3 regions of the Pseudomonas lundensis genome follow, and region 3 is predicted to be linked to each of the others. Evidence: predicted binding sites of a transcription regulator. Region 3 holds the regulator's gene; each other region holds the start of a gene.
The links. Region 3 encodes sigma-54, which starts transcription at its own class of promoters, with help from an activator protein. Its sites were predicted from a motif close to ANTGGCATNNANNTTGCTNT; they were not measured.
Positions count from the first base shown of each region.

Region 1: glnA (glutamate--ammonia ligase) is a predicted target of sigma-54. The motif match lies at 2,646-2,665, and genes of this name have one in related genera.
Region 2: flgB (flagellar basal body rod protein FlgB) is a predicted target of sigma-54. The motif match lies at 1,604-1,623, and genes of this name have one in related genera.

Region 1 is NZ_CP062158.2:4,635,644-4,640,467, forward strand. Features, by position in the region: gene typA (translational GTPase TypA) at 1-836, opposite strand, end outside; gene thiI (tRNA uracil 4-sulfurtransferase ThiI) at 976-2,430, opposite strand; gene glnA (glutamate--ammonia ligase) at 2,767-4,173, shown strand; gene IF654_RS21600 (cupin domain-containing protein) at 4,362-4,784, shown strand; gene IF654_RS21605 (DUF4124 domain-containing protein) at 4,792-4,824, shown strand, end outside.
Region 2 is NZ_CP062158.2:3,493,598-3,498,421, reverse strand. Features, by position in the region: gene IF654_RS16465 (chemotaxis protein CheV) at 1-556, shown strand, start outside; gene cheR (protein-glutamate O-methyltransferase CheR) at 603-1,430, shown strand; gene flgB (flagellar basal body rod protein FlgB) at 1,683-2,090, shown strand; gene flgC (flagellar basal body rod protein FlgC) at 2,094-2,537, shown strand; gene flgD (flagellar hook assembly protein FlgD) at 2,553-3,281, shown strand; gene flgE (flagellar hook protein FlgE) at 3,311-4,639, shown strand.
Region 3 is NZ_CP062158.2:3,937,747-3,942,570, reverse strand. Features, by position in the region: gene rapZ (RNase adapter RapZ) at 1-216, opposite strand, end outside; gene ptsN (PTS IIA-like nitrogen regulatory protein PtsN) at 219-683, opposite strand; gene hpf (ribosome hibernation-promoting factor, HPF/YfiA family) at 696-1,010, opposite strand; gene IF654_RS18580 (RNA polymerase factor sigma-54) at 1,086-2,582, opposite strand; gene lptB (LPS export ABC transporter ATP-binding protein) at 2,767-3,492, opposite strand; gene lptA (lipopolysaccharide transport periplasmic protein LptA) at 3,492-4,034, opposite strand; gene lptC (LPS export ABC transporter periplasmic protein LptC) at 4,021-4,593, opposite strand; gene IF654_RS18560 (KdsC family phosphatase) at 4,602-4,824, opposite strand, start outside.

The DNA.
Region 1 (4,824 bases), 700 kb from region 3:
ATACCGCTGATGCAAACGATGTCGCCGGCAGCCGCTTCTTCAACGTCTACACGGTGCAGACCGTGGTGACCCATCAGCTTCAGGATACGACCGTTGCGGCGCTTGCCGTCAGCGTCGATGGCCACAACCGGGGTGTTCGGCTTGACGCGACCACGTGCAATACGGCCAACGCCGATAATGCCCAGGAAGCTGTTGTAGTCCAGTGCCGAGATTTGCATCTGGAACGGACCGTCACGGTCTACGGCTGGTGCTGGTACGTTGTCGACGATCGACTGGTACAGCGGGGTCATGTCTTCAGCCATGTCGGTGTGGTCAAGACCAGCAATACCGTTCAGGGCAGAGGCGTAAACCACTTTGAAGTCCAGCTGTTCTTCAGTAGCGCCCAGGTTGTCGAACAGATCGAAGATCTGGTCCAGAACCCAATCAGGACGCGCGCCCGGACGGTCAACCTTGTTGATAACCACGATTGGACGCAGGCCGGCTTCGAACGCCTTCTTGGTCACGAAACGGGTTTGCGGCATAGGGCCGTCTTGAGCGTCAACCAGCAGCAGAACGGAGTCAACCATCGACATTACGCGTTCTACTTCACCGCCGAAGTCGGCGTGGCCCGGGGTGTCCACGATGTTGATGTGGTAGCCGTTCCAGTTGATGGCGGTGTTTTTCGCCAGAATGGTAATACCGCGCTCTTTCTCCTGGTCGTTGGAGTCCATCACGCGCTCGTCGTTGAGCTCGCCGCGCTCCAGAGTGCCGGATTGACGCAAGAGTTTGTCTACCAGGGTGGTTTTACCGTGGTCAACGTGAGCAATGATGGCGATGTTGCGTAGATTTTCGATCACTTGTGTATCTCGATCAGAGGATTCGGTGTGCTGACAGGTCGTGGCAGCGATTAACAATAGAGTCAGGCCTTGCCGTTACAACTTGACGGCGGCGTCGGGGGGCCGGTGACGCAGGCCACAGGCATACAGCCCCGGGCTCTTAGCTCGGTCGATAAACGCGCACATTGGCATGTCCCTCACTGAGCAAATGGTGAGCATGCAGGCGACTCATCACGCCTTTGTCGCAATACAACAGGTACTGACGGGTGTCATCCAGTTCCTTGAAGCGGCTGTTCAGAGCATAGAACGGCAACGCTTGTACTTCGATGCCAGCCAGTTCCAGCGGCTGATCTTCCTGGGCATCCGGGTGACGGATGTCGAGGACGATCTGGCCCGCCAGCACTTCGCTGACCTCTTCGACTTGCAAGTCCTGGCCCAATTCATCGATGACCCGATCAATCGGCACCAGTTTGGCCCGCTCAAGCGCACGCTCAAGCACGGCCATATCAAACTGTTGTTCTTCGTACTCCACGCGCGGACGTTTGGCGTGGGTCTTGGGGTTGACCGAAATCACCCCGCAATATTCAGGCATGTGTTTGGCGAAGTCGGCAGTGCCGATCTCAGTCGCCAAATCGATGATGTCCTGCTTGTGGCTGGCGATCAGCGGGCGCAAGACCAGTTTGTCGGTCACGCAGTCGATCACGGACAGGTTGGGCAGCGTCTGGCTGGACACCTGCGAGATCGCCTCGCCCGTCACCAGTGCGTCGATATCGAGCCGGTCCGCAATACGGGACGCAGCGCGCAACATCATACGCTTCAAAATGACGCCCATATGACTGTTATCGACTTTGCCGAGAATTTCGCCCAGCACTTCTTCGAACGGCACGCTGACAAACAGCACCCGCTGCGAGCTGCCGTACTTCTTCCATATATAGTGCGCGACTTCCATCACGCCCAGTTCATGGGCACGGCCGCCGAGGTTGAAGAAGCAAAAATGGCTCATCAGGCCGCGGCGCATGATCTGGTAAGCCGCGACGGTAGAGTCGAAACCACCGGACATCAGCACCAGCGTCTGTTCCAGCGCGCCCAGCGGGTAGCCGCCAATGCTGTCGTGCTGGTTGTGAATCACAAACAACCGTTGGTCGCGAATTTCGATCCGGACTTCGATTTCCGGGTTTTTCAGCGAGATTCCGGCCGCACCGCACTCACGACGCAGCTTGCTGCCCACATATTTCTCGACGTCCATCGAGGAAAACGGGTGCTTGCCCGCGCGCTTGCAGCGCACCGAAAAGACCTTGCCGGCCAGCGAGTCGCCGAAGTGCAGTTTGCACTTCTCGACGATGTCGTCGAAGTCGCCCAACGGGTACTCATCCACCTGCAGAAAATGCGCGATGCCCGGCATGCAGCTCAGGCGTTCGGTCATCTCTTTCAGGGCTTTGGGGTCGCTCACACGCGTTTGCAGCTCGATGTTGTCCCACACACCGCTCACTACCACAGCCGGGTCCAGATCGCGGAGCACGGTACGGATGTTTTTGGCCAATTGACGGACAAAACGCATCCGAACCGGGCGGCTCTTGATAGTGATCTCGGGGAAGACTTTAACGATTAGTTTCATGAAAACAGCGCGCGAGCAGCCTGCCAAAAAAGGGGGGCGCGGATTATAGCGGAAATTGCTCAAGGTTTAACCAGTTATCGTACAAACGGTTTTGGCCGCACCAAAATAGAGCAAAAGGGCGGGTTTTCGCTTCATTTGAGTGCGATAACAGGCACGAATCGGTAGGCTGCACCGCTTACCTGCCTGAGTTTGGCGCATTACACCCAAGTCAGGGCACTGGCATGCAATTTGCTCCCTTGTGAGGCAGGTTGCCTTGGCAGAGTATTCGCGCCGGCATCAAGCACATTACTAAGGGCGCACCACTACTTACCCGCCCGAAGCCACCCCGGAGGACATATGTCGAAGTCGGTTCAACTCATCAAAGATCATGACGTCAAGTGGATTGATCTGCGCTTCACGGACACCAAAGGTACTCAGCACCACGTGACCATGCCGGCCCGTGATGCGCTCGATGAAAACTTCTTCACCGACGGCAAGATGTTCGACGGCTCCTCCATCGCTGGCTGGAAAGGCATCGAAGCTTCCGACATGATCCTGCTGCCAGACGACAGCACAGCGGTCCTGGACCCGTTCACCGAGCAGCCAACGCTGATCCTGGTGTGCGACATCATCGAACCTTCGACCATGCAAGGCTATGACCGCGACCCGCGTGCGATCGCCAACCGTGCCGAGGAATACCTGAAGTCCACCGGTATCGGCGACACCGTATTCGTTGGTCCGGAGCCTGAGTTCTTCATCTTCGACGAAGTGAAATTCAAGTCCGACATCTCCGGCTCCATGTTCAAGATCTACTCCGAACAAGGTTCGTGGATGTCCGACCAGGACGTTGAAGGCGGCAACCGTGGCCACCGTCCAGGCATCAAGGGCGGCTACTTCCCGGTTCCACCGTTCGACCACGACCACGAAATCCGTACCTCCATGTGCAACGCCATGGAAGAAATGGGCCTGGTCATCGAAGTTCATCACCACGAAGTGGCAACGGCTGGCCAGAACGAAATCGGCGTGCAGTTCAACACCCTGGTGAAAAAGGCTGACGAAGTTCAGACCCTGAAGTACTGCGTACACAACGTGGCTGACGCTTACGGCCGCACCGCGACCTTCATGCCCAAGCCGCTGTACGGCGACAACGGTTCAGGCATGCACGTGCACATGTCCATCTCCAAAGAAGGCAAGAACACCTTCGCTGGCGAAGGCTATGCCGGTCTGTCCGACACCGCTCTGTACTTCATCGGCGGCATCATCAAGCACGGTAAGGCCCTGAACGGCTTCACCAACCCGTCGACCAACTCCTACAAGCGTCTGGTGCCAGGCTTCGAAGCGCCGGTGATGCTGGCCTACTCGGCACGCAACCGTTCTGCCTCGATCCGTATTCCTTACGTGTCCAGCCCCAAGGCTCGCCGTATCGAAGCCCGTTTCCCGGACCCGGCAGCCAACCCATACCTGTGCTTCGCAGCACTGATGATGGCGGGTCTGGACGGTATCCAGAACAAGATCCACCCGGGCGACGCCGCCGACAAAAACCTGTACGACCTGCCGCCTGAAGAGGCGAAAGAAATCCCGCAGGTGTGCGGCAGCTTGAAAGAAGCGCTGGAAGAACTGGACAAGGGCCGTGCGTTCCTGACCAAAGGCGGCGTGTTCAGCGACGATTTCATCGACGCTTACATCGCCCTGAAAAGCGAAGAAGAAATCAAAGTACGCACCTTCGTACACCCACTGGAATACGAGCTGTACTACAGCTGCTAATCCCGTGACACCGGCGCTGGCCGCGTGAATAAAAAACCTCCTTCGGGAGGTTTTTTTTTACTCGTTCTTACACCGATTCCAGCCCCGGCTTGCACGGCAGATCTCTCCTGACCGACAGCCAGTCCCCGCCGTTCTGCGTAGCGTGAGTCCACTCAATCACGGCTTTAAAACCACGCAAGGATTCGCTGATGGTGCGCTCACGTCTTATCCCCTCCTCCCTGTTCATCACTGCCTGCCTGAGCCTGACGGGCTGTGCGCAGACCTCAACCGCCGTACAGACCGAACCGCTCCTTAAAACCGCACACGCCTGGGAAGGGACGCGCTACGAGGCGTACCCCGAGGGGCGGCCAGAATTAAGCGTGTTGAAAATTACCATTCCCGCCAAAACCACCCTCAACTGGCACACCCACCCAATGCCCAATGCGGCGTATCTGATTTCCGGCGAACTGCTCGTAGAAACCCGCGACGGCAAACACACCCGGCTCAAGCCCGGTCAGGTGCTGCCTGAGGTGGTGAACGTGCCTCACCGCGGAACCAGCGGCAACACGCCCGTGGAACTGATCGTTTTTTACGCGGGCGCCACAGGCCTGCCGCTCTCCAAACCCGACTGAGCCCGCCATGCATAGTTTTGTGCTGCTGACCCTTGGGCTG
Region 2 (4,824 bases), 440 kb from region 3:
CACGGGGCGTGACCACTACCTGACGGCGGTGACACGGCTGGACAATCAACTGGTCGAAATCATCGACGTTGAAAAAATCCTGTCAGAGGTTTCGCCGTCATCGGAAAGCATTTCCCACGGGGTGGTCGATGTCGACACCCACACCAAGGCCGTGTCGTTGCGGGTGCTGACGGTCGATGACTCGTCAGTGGCGCGCAAGCAGGTGTCACGTTGCCTGCAAACGGTGGGCGTGGAAGTGGTCTCGCTTAATGATGGTCGCCAGGCGCTGGAATATCTGCGCAAACTGGTGGACGAGGGCAAGGACCCGTCAGAAGAGTTTCTGATGATGATCTCGGACATCGAGATGCCGGAAATGGACGGTTACACCCTGACGTCTGAAATCCGTAGCGATCCGCGCATGCAAAATTTACACATCATTCTGCACACTTCGCTGTCCGGGGTATTCAATCAGGCGATGGTCAAGAAAGTCGGCGCCAATGACTTTCTGGCAAAATTCCGCCCTGATGACCTGGCATCCCGGGTCGTCGACCGGATCAAAGAAGCAGATCACAGCTAAGGACGCAGTCCTTGGCGGTCAACACGATTTATAGAGGCAGGATCATTTGTCTACGGCTAATTTGGATTTTGAGCAGTTCCGGGTTTTCCTGGAAAAAGCCTGTGGCATTTTGCTAGGGGAGAACAAGCAGTACCTTGTTTCCAGCCGACTGAACAAGCTGATGGAACAGCAAGGTATCAAATCACTGGGTGAGCTGATTCAGCGCATCCAGAGCCAGCCCCGCAGCGGGCTGCGTGAGCAGGTGGTCGATGCGATGACCACCAACGAAACCCTGTGGTTTCGCGATACCTACCCCTTTGAAGTGCTGAAAAACAAAGTCCTGCCTGAGTTGACCAAGGCCCATCCGGGGCAACGTTTACGCATCTGGTCGGCCGCCTGCTCTTCGGGGCAGGAACCGTATTCGCTGTCGATGGCCATCGATGAGTTTGAGCGCAGCAACCTCGGGCAATTGAAAGCGGGGGTGCAAATTGTTGCCACCGACCTGTCCAGCCTGATGCTCAACAACTGCAAGACCGGCGAGTACGACAGCCTGGCGATCGGCCGCGGTTTGTCCCAGGAGCGCTTGCAGCGTTACTTCGAGCCTAAAGGGCCGGGGCGCTGGATGGTCAAGGCGCCGATCAAGAGCCGTGTGGAGTTTCGCTCGTTCAACCTGCTGGACAGTTACGCCGGGTTGGGCAAGTTCGACATGGTGTTCTGCCGCAACGTGCTGATCTATTTCTCGGCAGAGGTCAAAAAAGACATCCTGTTGCGCATTCACAGCACCTTGAAGCCGGGCGGCTATTTATTCCTGGGCGCCTCCGAAGCGCTCAACGGGTTGCCGGATCACTACCAGATGATCCAGTGCAGCCCGGGGATCATCTACCAGGCCAAGTAATCCTAACGGGAGCCCACAAGGCTCCCGTTTTTTATGGCGCTGCGGGGCGGCGGTGCGAGTGTCCCGTGCAACAAAGCGGCAGAAAAGCGGCAGTCGGCGGTCAGTGATTGCCGCTTTTCTGGCATTGCCGCGCCCCAGCCCCCGGCAAAGCCTTGAAATACGGGCATGTGAATATTGGCACGGGGTTTGCTCTATCCAGAGCAAGAAGGACCTGAACCACATGTTCAGGTCAGCCCACAAAGGTTTTTCGACATGAGCATCAGCTTCGATAAAGCGCTCGGTATCCATGAGCAAGCCCTGGGTTTTCGCGCCCAGCGCGCTGAAGTCCTGGCCAATAACATCGCCAACGCCGACACCCCGAACTACAAGGCTCGGGATCTGGATTTTGCTTCTGTGCTCGCTGCACAGAATGACAAGAACAAGAACGGCAGCTTTGCCTTGAACATGACCAACAGTCGCCACATCGAAGCCCAGGGCTTGAGCAGCGGCGATGAATCGCTGTTGTACCGCACGCCGATGCAGCCCTCCATCGACCAAAACACGGTCGACGCTCAGCTCGAACAATCGAATTACGCAGAGAACGCGGTCAACTTCCAGGCCAGCTTCACCCTGCTCAACAGTAAATTCAAAGGGCTGGTGTCAGCCCTGCGCGGAGAGTAATCCATGTCTCTAGCCAGTGTTTTCAATATTGCCGGTAGCGGCATGAGTGCTCAGACCACGCGCCTGAACACCGTGGCCAGTAACATTGCCAACGCCGAAACCGTGTCGTCGAGCATCGACCAGACTTACCGCGCACGGCACCCGGTGTTTGCCACCATGTTTCAAGGTGCGCAAAACGGCACAGGCGATTCGCTGTTCCAGAATCAGGATGCCGCCGGGCAGGGCGTACAAGTACTGGGCGTGGTCGAAGACCAGAGCAACCTCGAAGCCCGCTACGAACCGAACCATCCTTCTGCCGACGCCAAGGGGTATGTGTACTACCCCAACGTCAACGTGGTTGAAGAAATGGCTGACATGATTTCCGCCAGTCGTTCGTTCCAGACCAACGCAGAAATGATGAACACCGCCAAAACCATGATGCAGAAGGTCCTGACCCTCGGTCAGTGATAAGGAACGACGCAAATGAGTGTGACCGATTCCGTCAGCAACAAGACCCTTAATCAGGTGCTGGCCAACTCCTCTCAGGCCAAGGCCACGGACACCAGCCTTGCGGCTGCTTCCAAGGCCGTGGCGGGCAACAGCAAGGCATTGGGCAAAGATGCGTTCATGCAATTGCTGGTCACCCAGTTGAAAAACCAGAACCCGCTGGACCCGCAGGACAACACCGCATTCGTTGCGCAGTTGGCCCAGTTCAGCAGCCTGGAAGGCATCACGTCCCTGAACGAATCGGTGACGGCCATCACCGGCGGCTTGCAATCCTCGCAGGCGCTGCAGGCTTCGTCGCTGGTAGGGCGTTCCGTGATCGTGCAAACCGGTGAAGCCTTGGTGGACCCTGCCAGCGAGAAGCCGTTCAACGGCACCGTGGTGGTCAAAGATGCTAACTCCTCACCCACCATCAAGATCACCGATGCCGATGGCGTTGTGGTCCGAACCCTCGAAATGGGCGCCCAGAAAGCGGGCAATGTCGATTTCACCTGGGACGGCAAAAACGATGACGGTGAACTGATGCCCAAGGGCAACTACACCTTCACCGCGTCGACAAAAACTGACACCGGAACCACGGCCCTCACCACGTACCTGCCCGCCACTGTCAACAGTGTGACGCTGAGCAAGACGGGGGGGGAAGTGATGCTCAATCTCGCAGGCCTGGGCAGCATTGGCATGTCCAAAGTCCAGACCATTGGCCTCTAAGCCGACTCATACGCCTTAAGGAGTGCAACATGTCTTTCAATATCGGCCTTAGCGGCCTCTATGCGGCCAGCAAGCAACTCGACGTGACCGGCAACAACATCGCCAACGTCGCCACATCCGGCTTCAAATCGTCCCGTGCCGAGTTCTCGGACATTTACTCGGCCAGCAAGCTGGGCATTGGCAGCAAAACCATCGGCAGCGGTGTGAACCTGGCCAACGTCTCGCAGAACTTTGGTCAGGGCGCTATCAACAACACGGGCAACCTGTTGGACATGGGCATCCAGGGCAACGGTTTTTTTGTGCTGAGCGACAACGGCTCCCTGAGCTATACCCGTGCCGGTACGTTCAAGGCCGATAAAGACGGCTTCGTGACCAACACCGACGGGACCGCGCGCTTGCAAGGCTATGGCGTTGACGCCAACGGCAAGATCGTCAACGGCGTACTGACCGACCTGCGCATCGACACCTCGAACCTGGCGCCACGCGCCAGCGGCTCGGTGGAATCGACCATCAACTTGAACTCGACCAGTGATGTGGTCGATCAGGTGGCCAACAAGTTCGATCCGCTGAAGTCCGAGAGCTACTCCAGAAAATTCTCCACCACCATCTACGACACTCAGGGCAACCCCCATGAGATGGATCAGTACATGGTGAAAACGGACTCCAACACCTGGAAAGCCTACACCCTCGTCGATGGCCGCAACCCGGACGGCAGCCCGGTGACGGGAACGGGCGCCAAGGACCCAGTGCCTTCGACCATGGTGTTTGATTCTGCAGGCGCCCTGACCAGCGTCACCACGCCAAACCCGGTGCCGGGCGAACCGGACATCATCAGCAGCACCTTGACGGTGACTGACTGGGTGCCGGGCGCCACTGTCAACGGTGCGTGGGTTTCTAACGGTGCAGCCGCCAAAGATGGCGGTATTGCCATCAACATGGCCAAAACCACCCAGTACAACACTGACACCTCGCGCAACCCGCCGACTCAGGACGGCTACGCCACTGGCCAGATCACCAACCTGACCATCGATGGCTCGGGCGTGATGTTTGCTAACTTCAGCAACAACCAGAGCCGTGCCATCGGACAGATCTCCCTGGCCAGCTTCACCAACGAACAAGGCTTGCAGCCTGTGGGCGGCACGGCGTGGAAAGAGACATTCGCTTCGGGCCAGGCCGGTTACGACGCACCGAAGGTCGGTACCCTGGGGGCAATCCAGTCCAACTCGCTGGAAGACTCCAACGTGAACCTGACCAACGAGCTGGTTGACCTGATCAAGGCGCAAAGCAACTACCAGGCGAACGCCAAGACCATCTCCACCCAGAGCACCATCATGCAGACCATCATTCAGATGACCTGATGGGCGAATGCGTCTTCAAAAAGCCCCTCGAGTGAGGGGCTTTTTTTCGCCTGCAGATTCATCACGGCCTGGCACGGAGCTCCGCGTCATAGCTGTTCGAGTCAAGGGGCGCTGGATTTTTCACCCGCCAAAACAAAACCCCCGTTAAACCCAACTGTTGCCAGGGTTTAACGGGGGTTTCAGTC
Region 3 (4,824 bases):
TGGAAAGCGCGATAAATGGCTGGGCAAGTTACGCGCATCAATCGAGACCGCCACCAGCGGCTGTGCGAGTTCAGTGTGAATCAACGCACGCTCGGCCAGCTCGGGAAGCAAGCCTGCGGGCAGGTTGTCGATGCAATAGAAACCGTTGTCTTCGAGGACGGCGAGGGCGGTGCTTTTACCGGAGCCGGAGCGTCCGCTGACAATGACTAAGCGCATGATTAATGACCGTTCTGTACGTCCAGAACAACCTGATACAGCGCTTCGTTGCTTTGTGCACTGCGCAGTTTTTCCCGCACGTCTTTGCGATCGAGCATGCTGGCGATCTGCCTGAGCAGTTCCAGGTGTGCATCGGTGGCCGCTTCTGGCACCAGCAATACGAACAACAGGTCGACCGGCGCGCCATCGATGGCGTCGAAATCTATAGGGGCGTCAAGGTGGAGCAGGGCGCTCACAGGCGCCTCGCAGCCTTTGAGGCGACAGTGGGGGATTGCAATGCCGTTACCAAAACCGGTTGAACCCAGTTTTTCACGGGCAATCAGACTTTCATAAACATCCTGCATGTCGAGACCAGGCACTTCTCGGCTGATCAGGTTGGCAATGTATTCAAGGGCTTTCTTTTTGCTGCCGCCCGGCACGTTCACGTGGGAACGGCCGGGGGTCAGGATGTTTTCAAGTCGAATCATGGGTATGGGGTTTTAACGACCGGTCGCGCCTTGCAGCTGGCTGAGGGTCTTTTCCTTTTGCTTTTTCAGTTGGCGATCAAGCTTGTCGGCGAGCAGGTCAATAGCGGCATACATGTCGGTATGCTCAGCATTTGCGACAACTTCCCCTGGCCCTACGGGTATGTGCAGGGTCGCTTCGATTTTGTGGAGCAGCTTTTCTACGGTAAGAATCACACTCACGTTAGTGATTTTGTCGAAGTGACGCTCCAGCCGGTCCAGTTTTTCGCCGATGTAAGTGCGCAGCGGTTCGGTCACTTCCAGATGCTGTCCACTGATGTTGACTTGCATATAGTTTCTCCTTCGATGCCATTACATAAAGCGGCAGGCTGGCAAGCCTGCCACTGAAACGCAGTGGCCCGTTGCTTACATCAAACGCTTACGCTCGCTAGACGGCGCAATCCCAAGGGATTCGCGGTACTTGGCGACCGTGCGACGGGCTACCTGAATACCTTGTGCCTCCAGTAAACCAGCGATCTTACTGTCACTCAACGGCTTTTTCTGATTTTCAGCTGCGACCAGTTTTTTGATGATCGCGCGGATCGCCGTGGACGAGCATTCACCGCCTTCGGAGGTGCTTACATGGCTGGAGAAAAAGTACTTGAGTTCATAGATACCGCGCGGGGTATGCATGAATTTCTGGGTGGTTACCCGTGAAATGGTCGATTCGTGCATGCCGACGGCTTCTGCAATGTCATGCAACACAAGCGGCTTCATGGCTTCATCGCCGTATTCCAGAAACCCGCGCTGATGTTCGACAATTTGTGTCGCCACTTTCATCAGGGTTTCGTTGCGGCTTTGCAGGCTTTTGATGAACCAGCGCGCTTCTTGCAGCTGGTTGCGCATGAAGGTGTTATCGGCACTGGTGTCGGCGCGTCGCACGAAACCCGCGTATTGGGCATTGACCCGCAGGCGCGGTACCGATTCCTGATTGAGTTCTACCAGCCAGCGTTCGTTGTCCTTGCGTACGATGACGTCCGGTACAACGTATTCAGGCTCAGTGGACTCGATTTGCGAACCTGGACGCGGATTAAGGCTTTGTACCAGCTCGATGACCTGGCGCAGCTCGTCTTCCTTGAGCTTCATGCGGCGCATCAGCTGGCTGTAGTCGCGGGCGCCCAGCAGATCGATGTGGTCCGTTACCAACCGCTTGGCGTCGTCGAGCCAAGGCGTAGTTGCAGGCAATTGGCGCAGCTGCAACAACAGGCATTCGCCCAGATTGCGTGCGCCGATGCCGGCCGGTTCGAATTGCTGGATACGGTGCAGGACGGCTTCGATTTCATCGAGCTCAATGTCCAGTTCCGGGTCAAAGGCTTCGAGAATTTCTTCGAGGGTTTCGTCGAGGTAGCCCTGCGTGTTAATGCAGTCGATGAGGGTCACGCCAATGAGCCGGTCGGTGTCCGACATGGGCGCCAGATTCAACTGCCAGAGTAAATGGCTTTGCAGGCTTTCACCGGCCGACGTGCGTGTAGTGAAATCCCACTCGTCATCGTCGTTGCTGGGCAGGCTGCTGGCACTGGTCTGGTAAACGTCTTCCCAGGCCGTATCGACGGGCAGCTCGTTGGGAATGCGATCGTTCCATTCACCTTCCTCCAGGTTATCCACAGTGGTTGCGGACTCCTGTTGATAGGAGGGTTCTTGAATTTCGCTGGCGGGTTTTTGCTCGATGTTGTCGGCCAAGGGGTCCGAATTGTCGAAGTCTTCGCCTTCTTCCTGGCGTTCGAGCATCGGGTTGGATTCCAGGGCCTCCTGGATTTCCTGTTGCAGGTCCAGGGTCGACAATTGGAGCAGGCGTATGGCTTGTTGCAGCTGAGGTGTCATTGTCAGCTGCTGGCCCATTCTCAGGACTAGCGATGGTTTCATGGCAGGGGCTTAACACCTTATTCGCCGGCGCGCATGGCGCCATCCACTACAAGGGCGCGTGAGCGCCAAACATAAGCAAATTATATGCCTGAAACCGTAGCGTTTGCCTAGAGGCGTTTACAATTCGTCAGGCTGGCCGGAGCAAAATTGAAAACACCTTCAAGGCATGTACAAGCGTAAGGGCTTACAAGCGGAACTCATTGCCCAGATACACTTCTCTCACCAATTTGTTGGCCAGAATCGTTTCAGCGTCGCCTTCAGCAATCAGTTGTCCGTCATTTACGATGTAGGCAGTTTCGCAAATATCGAGTGTTTCACGAACGTTGTGATCGGTGATCAGCACGCCAATGCCTTTGGCCTTGAGGTGGTGAATGATCTGCTTGATGTCGCCCACGGAGATGGGGTCAACACCGGCAAAGGGTTCATCGAGCAGAATGAACTTGGGGGCGGTAGCCAGTGCGCGGGCGATTTCCACCCGGCGGCGCTCGCCACCCGACAGGCTCATGCCCAGGTTGTCGCGGATGTGGTTGATGTGGAATTCCTGCAACAGGCTTTCCAGCTCCTTGCGACGACCTGCTTTGTCGAGCTCCTTGCGTGTCTCAAGAATCGCCATGATGTTATCGGCGACCGAGAGCTTGCGGAAAATGGAGGCTTCCTGCGGCAGATAACCGATACCGGCGCGTGCGCGGCCGTGCATGGGTTGGTGGCTGACATCCAGGTCGTCGATCAGCACGCGACCCTGGTCAGCCTGCACCAGGCCCACAATCATGTAAAAGCAGGTGGTCTTGCCGGCGCCGTTAGGGCCGAGCAGGCCCACGATCTGCCCGCTGTCGATCGACAGGCTGACATCGCGCACCACCTGACGGCTCTTGTAGCTTTTAGCCAAATGCTGGGCTTTAAGAGTTGCCATTACTTGGCCTTCGCGTCAGTTTTTTTCTTCGGCTGGATCACCATGTCGATGCGCGGACGAGGAGCAGTCACGCTGCTACCGTTGGCGCGACCGGCGTTGGCCACTTGCTTGACCGTGTCGTAGACGATTTTCTCGCCTTCAGTGGTGTTGCCGTCGTTGATCACTTTGGCCTTGTCGATCAGGACGATGCGGTTTTGCGGTGCATGGTACTGAATGGTCACTGCGTAGGCTTTGACCGGAACCGGGTCAGTGGCTTTTTGCAGTTGTTCGAAGTAGGCCAGATTGCCGATCGAGGTCACGACGTCAATTTCGCCAGCCGCGTTGCGGGTGATCGTGACGGTATTGCCGGTAATTTTCATCGAGCCTTGCGTGATGATGACGTCGCCCTTGTAGGTTGCGACGCCTTTCTTGTCATCCAGCTGCGCTTCGTTGGCCTGAATACGGATAGGCTGTTCGGTGTCGTTCGGCAGAGCCCAGGCGCTCACGCTTCCCAGTGCTGCGCTCAAGCTGAGCAATAAAGGGAGGGTTTTAACGAGACTCATACTGTCCTCTTACGTTGGACAGCAGGTCCATCCTGCCGTCTTTCAAATATGCTTTCATTCCCTTGGCAGTGGTCACACCGCCAGCGCCGTCGATTCTAACGGCTTGCTCGGTCTGCGCATATTGCTTCTGTGGGAATACTGTCATGCGTGAGCTGGTGATAATCAGCTCGCGGTTGCGTTCGTCGGTGCGGGCGACACGTACCGAGTCGATCAGCTCGACCTCCGTGCCGTCCGGGTTGACCTCGCCGCGCTCACTTTGAACATGCCACGGGAACGTGGTTCCGCGGTACATCTGCAGGTCCGGGTTGGTCAGCAGCGTCACTTCGGAAGCCTTGAGGTGTTCAACCTTGTCGGACGTCATTTCATATTGCAGCTTGCCGTCCGGCAAATACTGAAGGCTGTGGGCGTTGATGGCGTAATAGTCGATCGCGTGCTCATCCACCGCCACGGCAGGTTTGTCGAGGAAGCGTTCCGGGCTGATATTCCAGTAGCCCACGGCTGCAAACAGCGCCGCAATGACACCGAATAACAGGAAATTGCGAATTTTTTTACTCAGCATAGAAAGCTCTATAAGTAGGCCGCGTGAGCGGCATCCAGACGGCCTTGGGCGCGCAGGATCAGTTCGCAGAATTCACGTGCGGCGCCTTCACCGCCGCGTGCCTGGGTAATACCGTGGGCGTGCTCGCGTACGAAACTGGCGGCATTGGCCACAGCCATGCCCAGGCCTACGCGACGGATAACCGGTAAATCCGGCAGGTCGTCGCCCAGATAGGCAACCTGTTCATAGCTT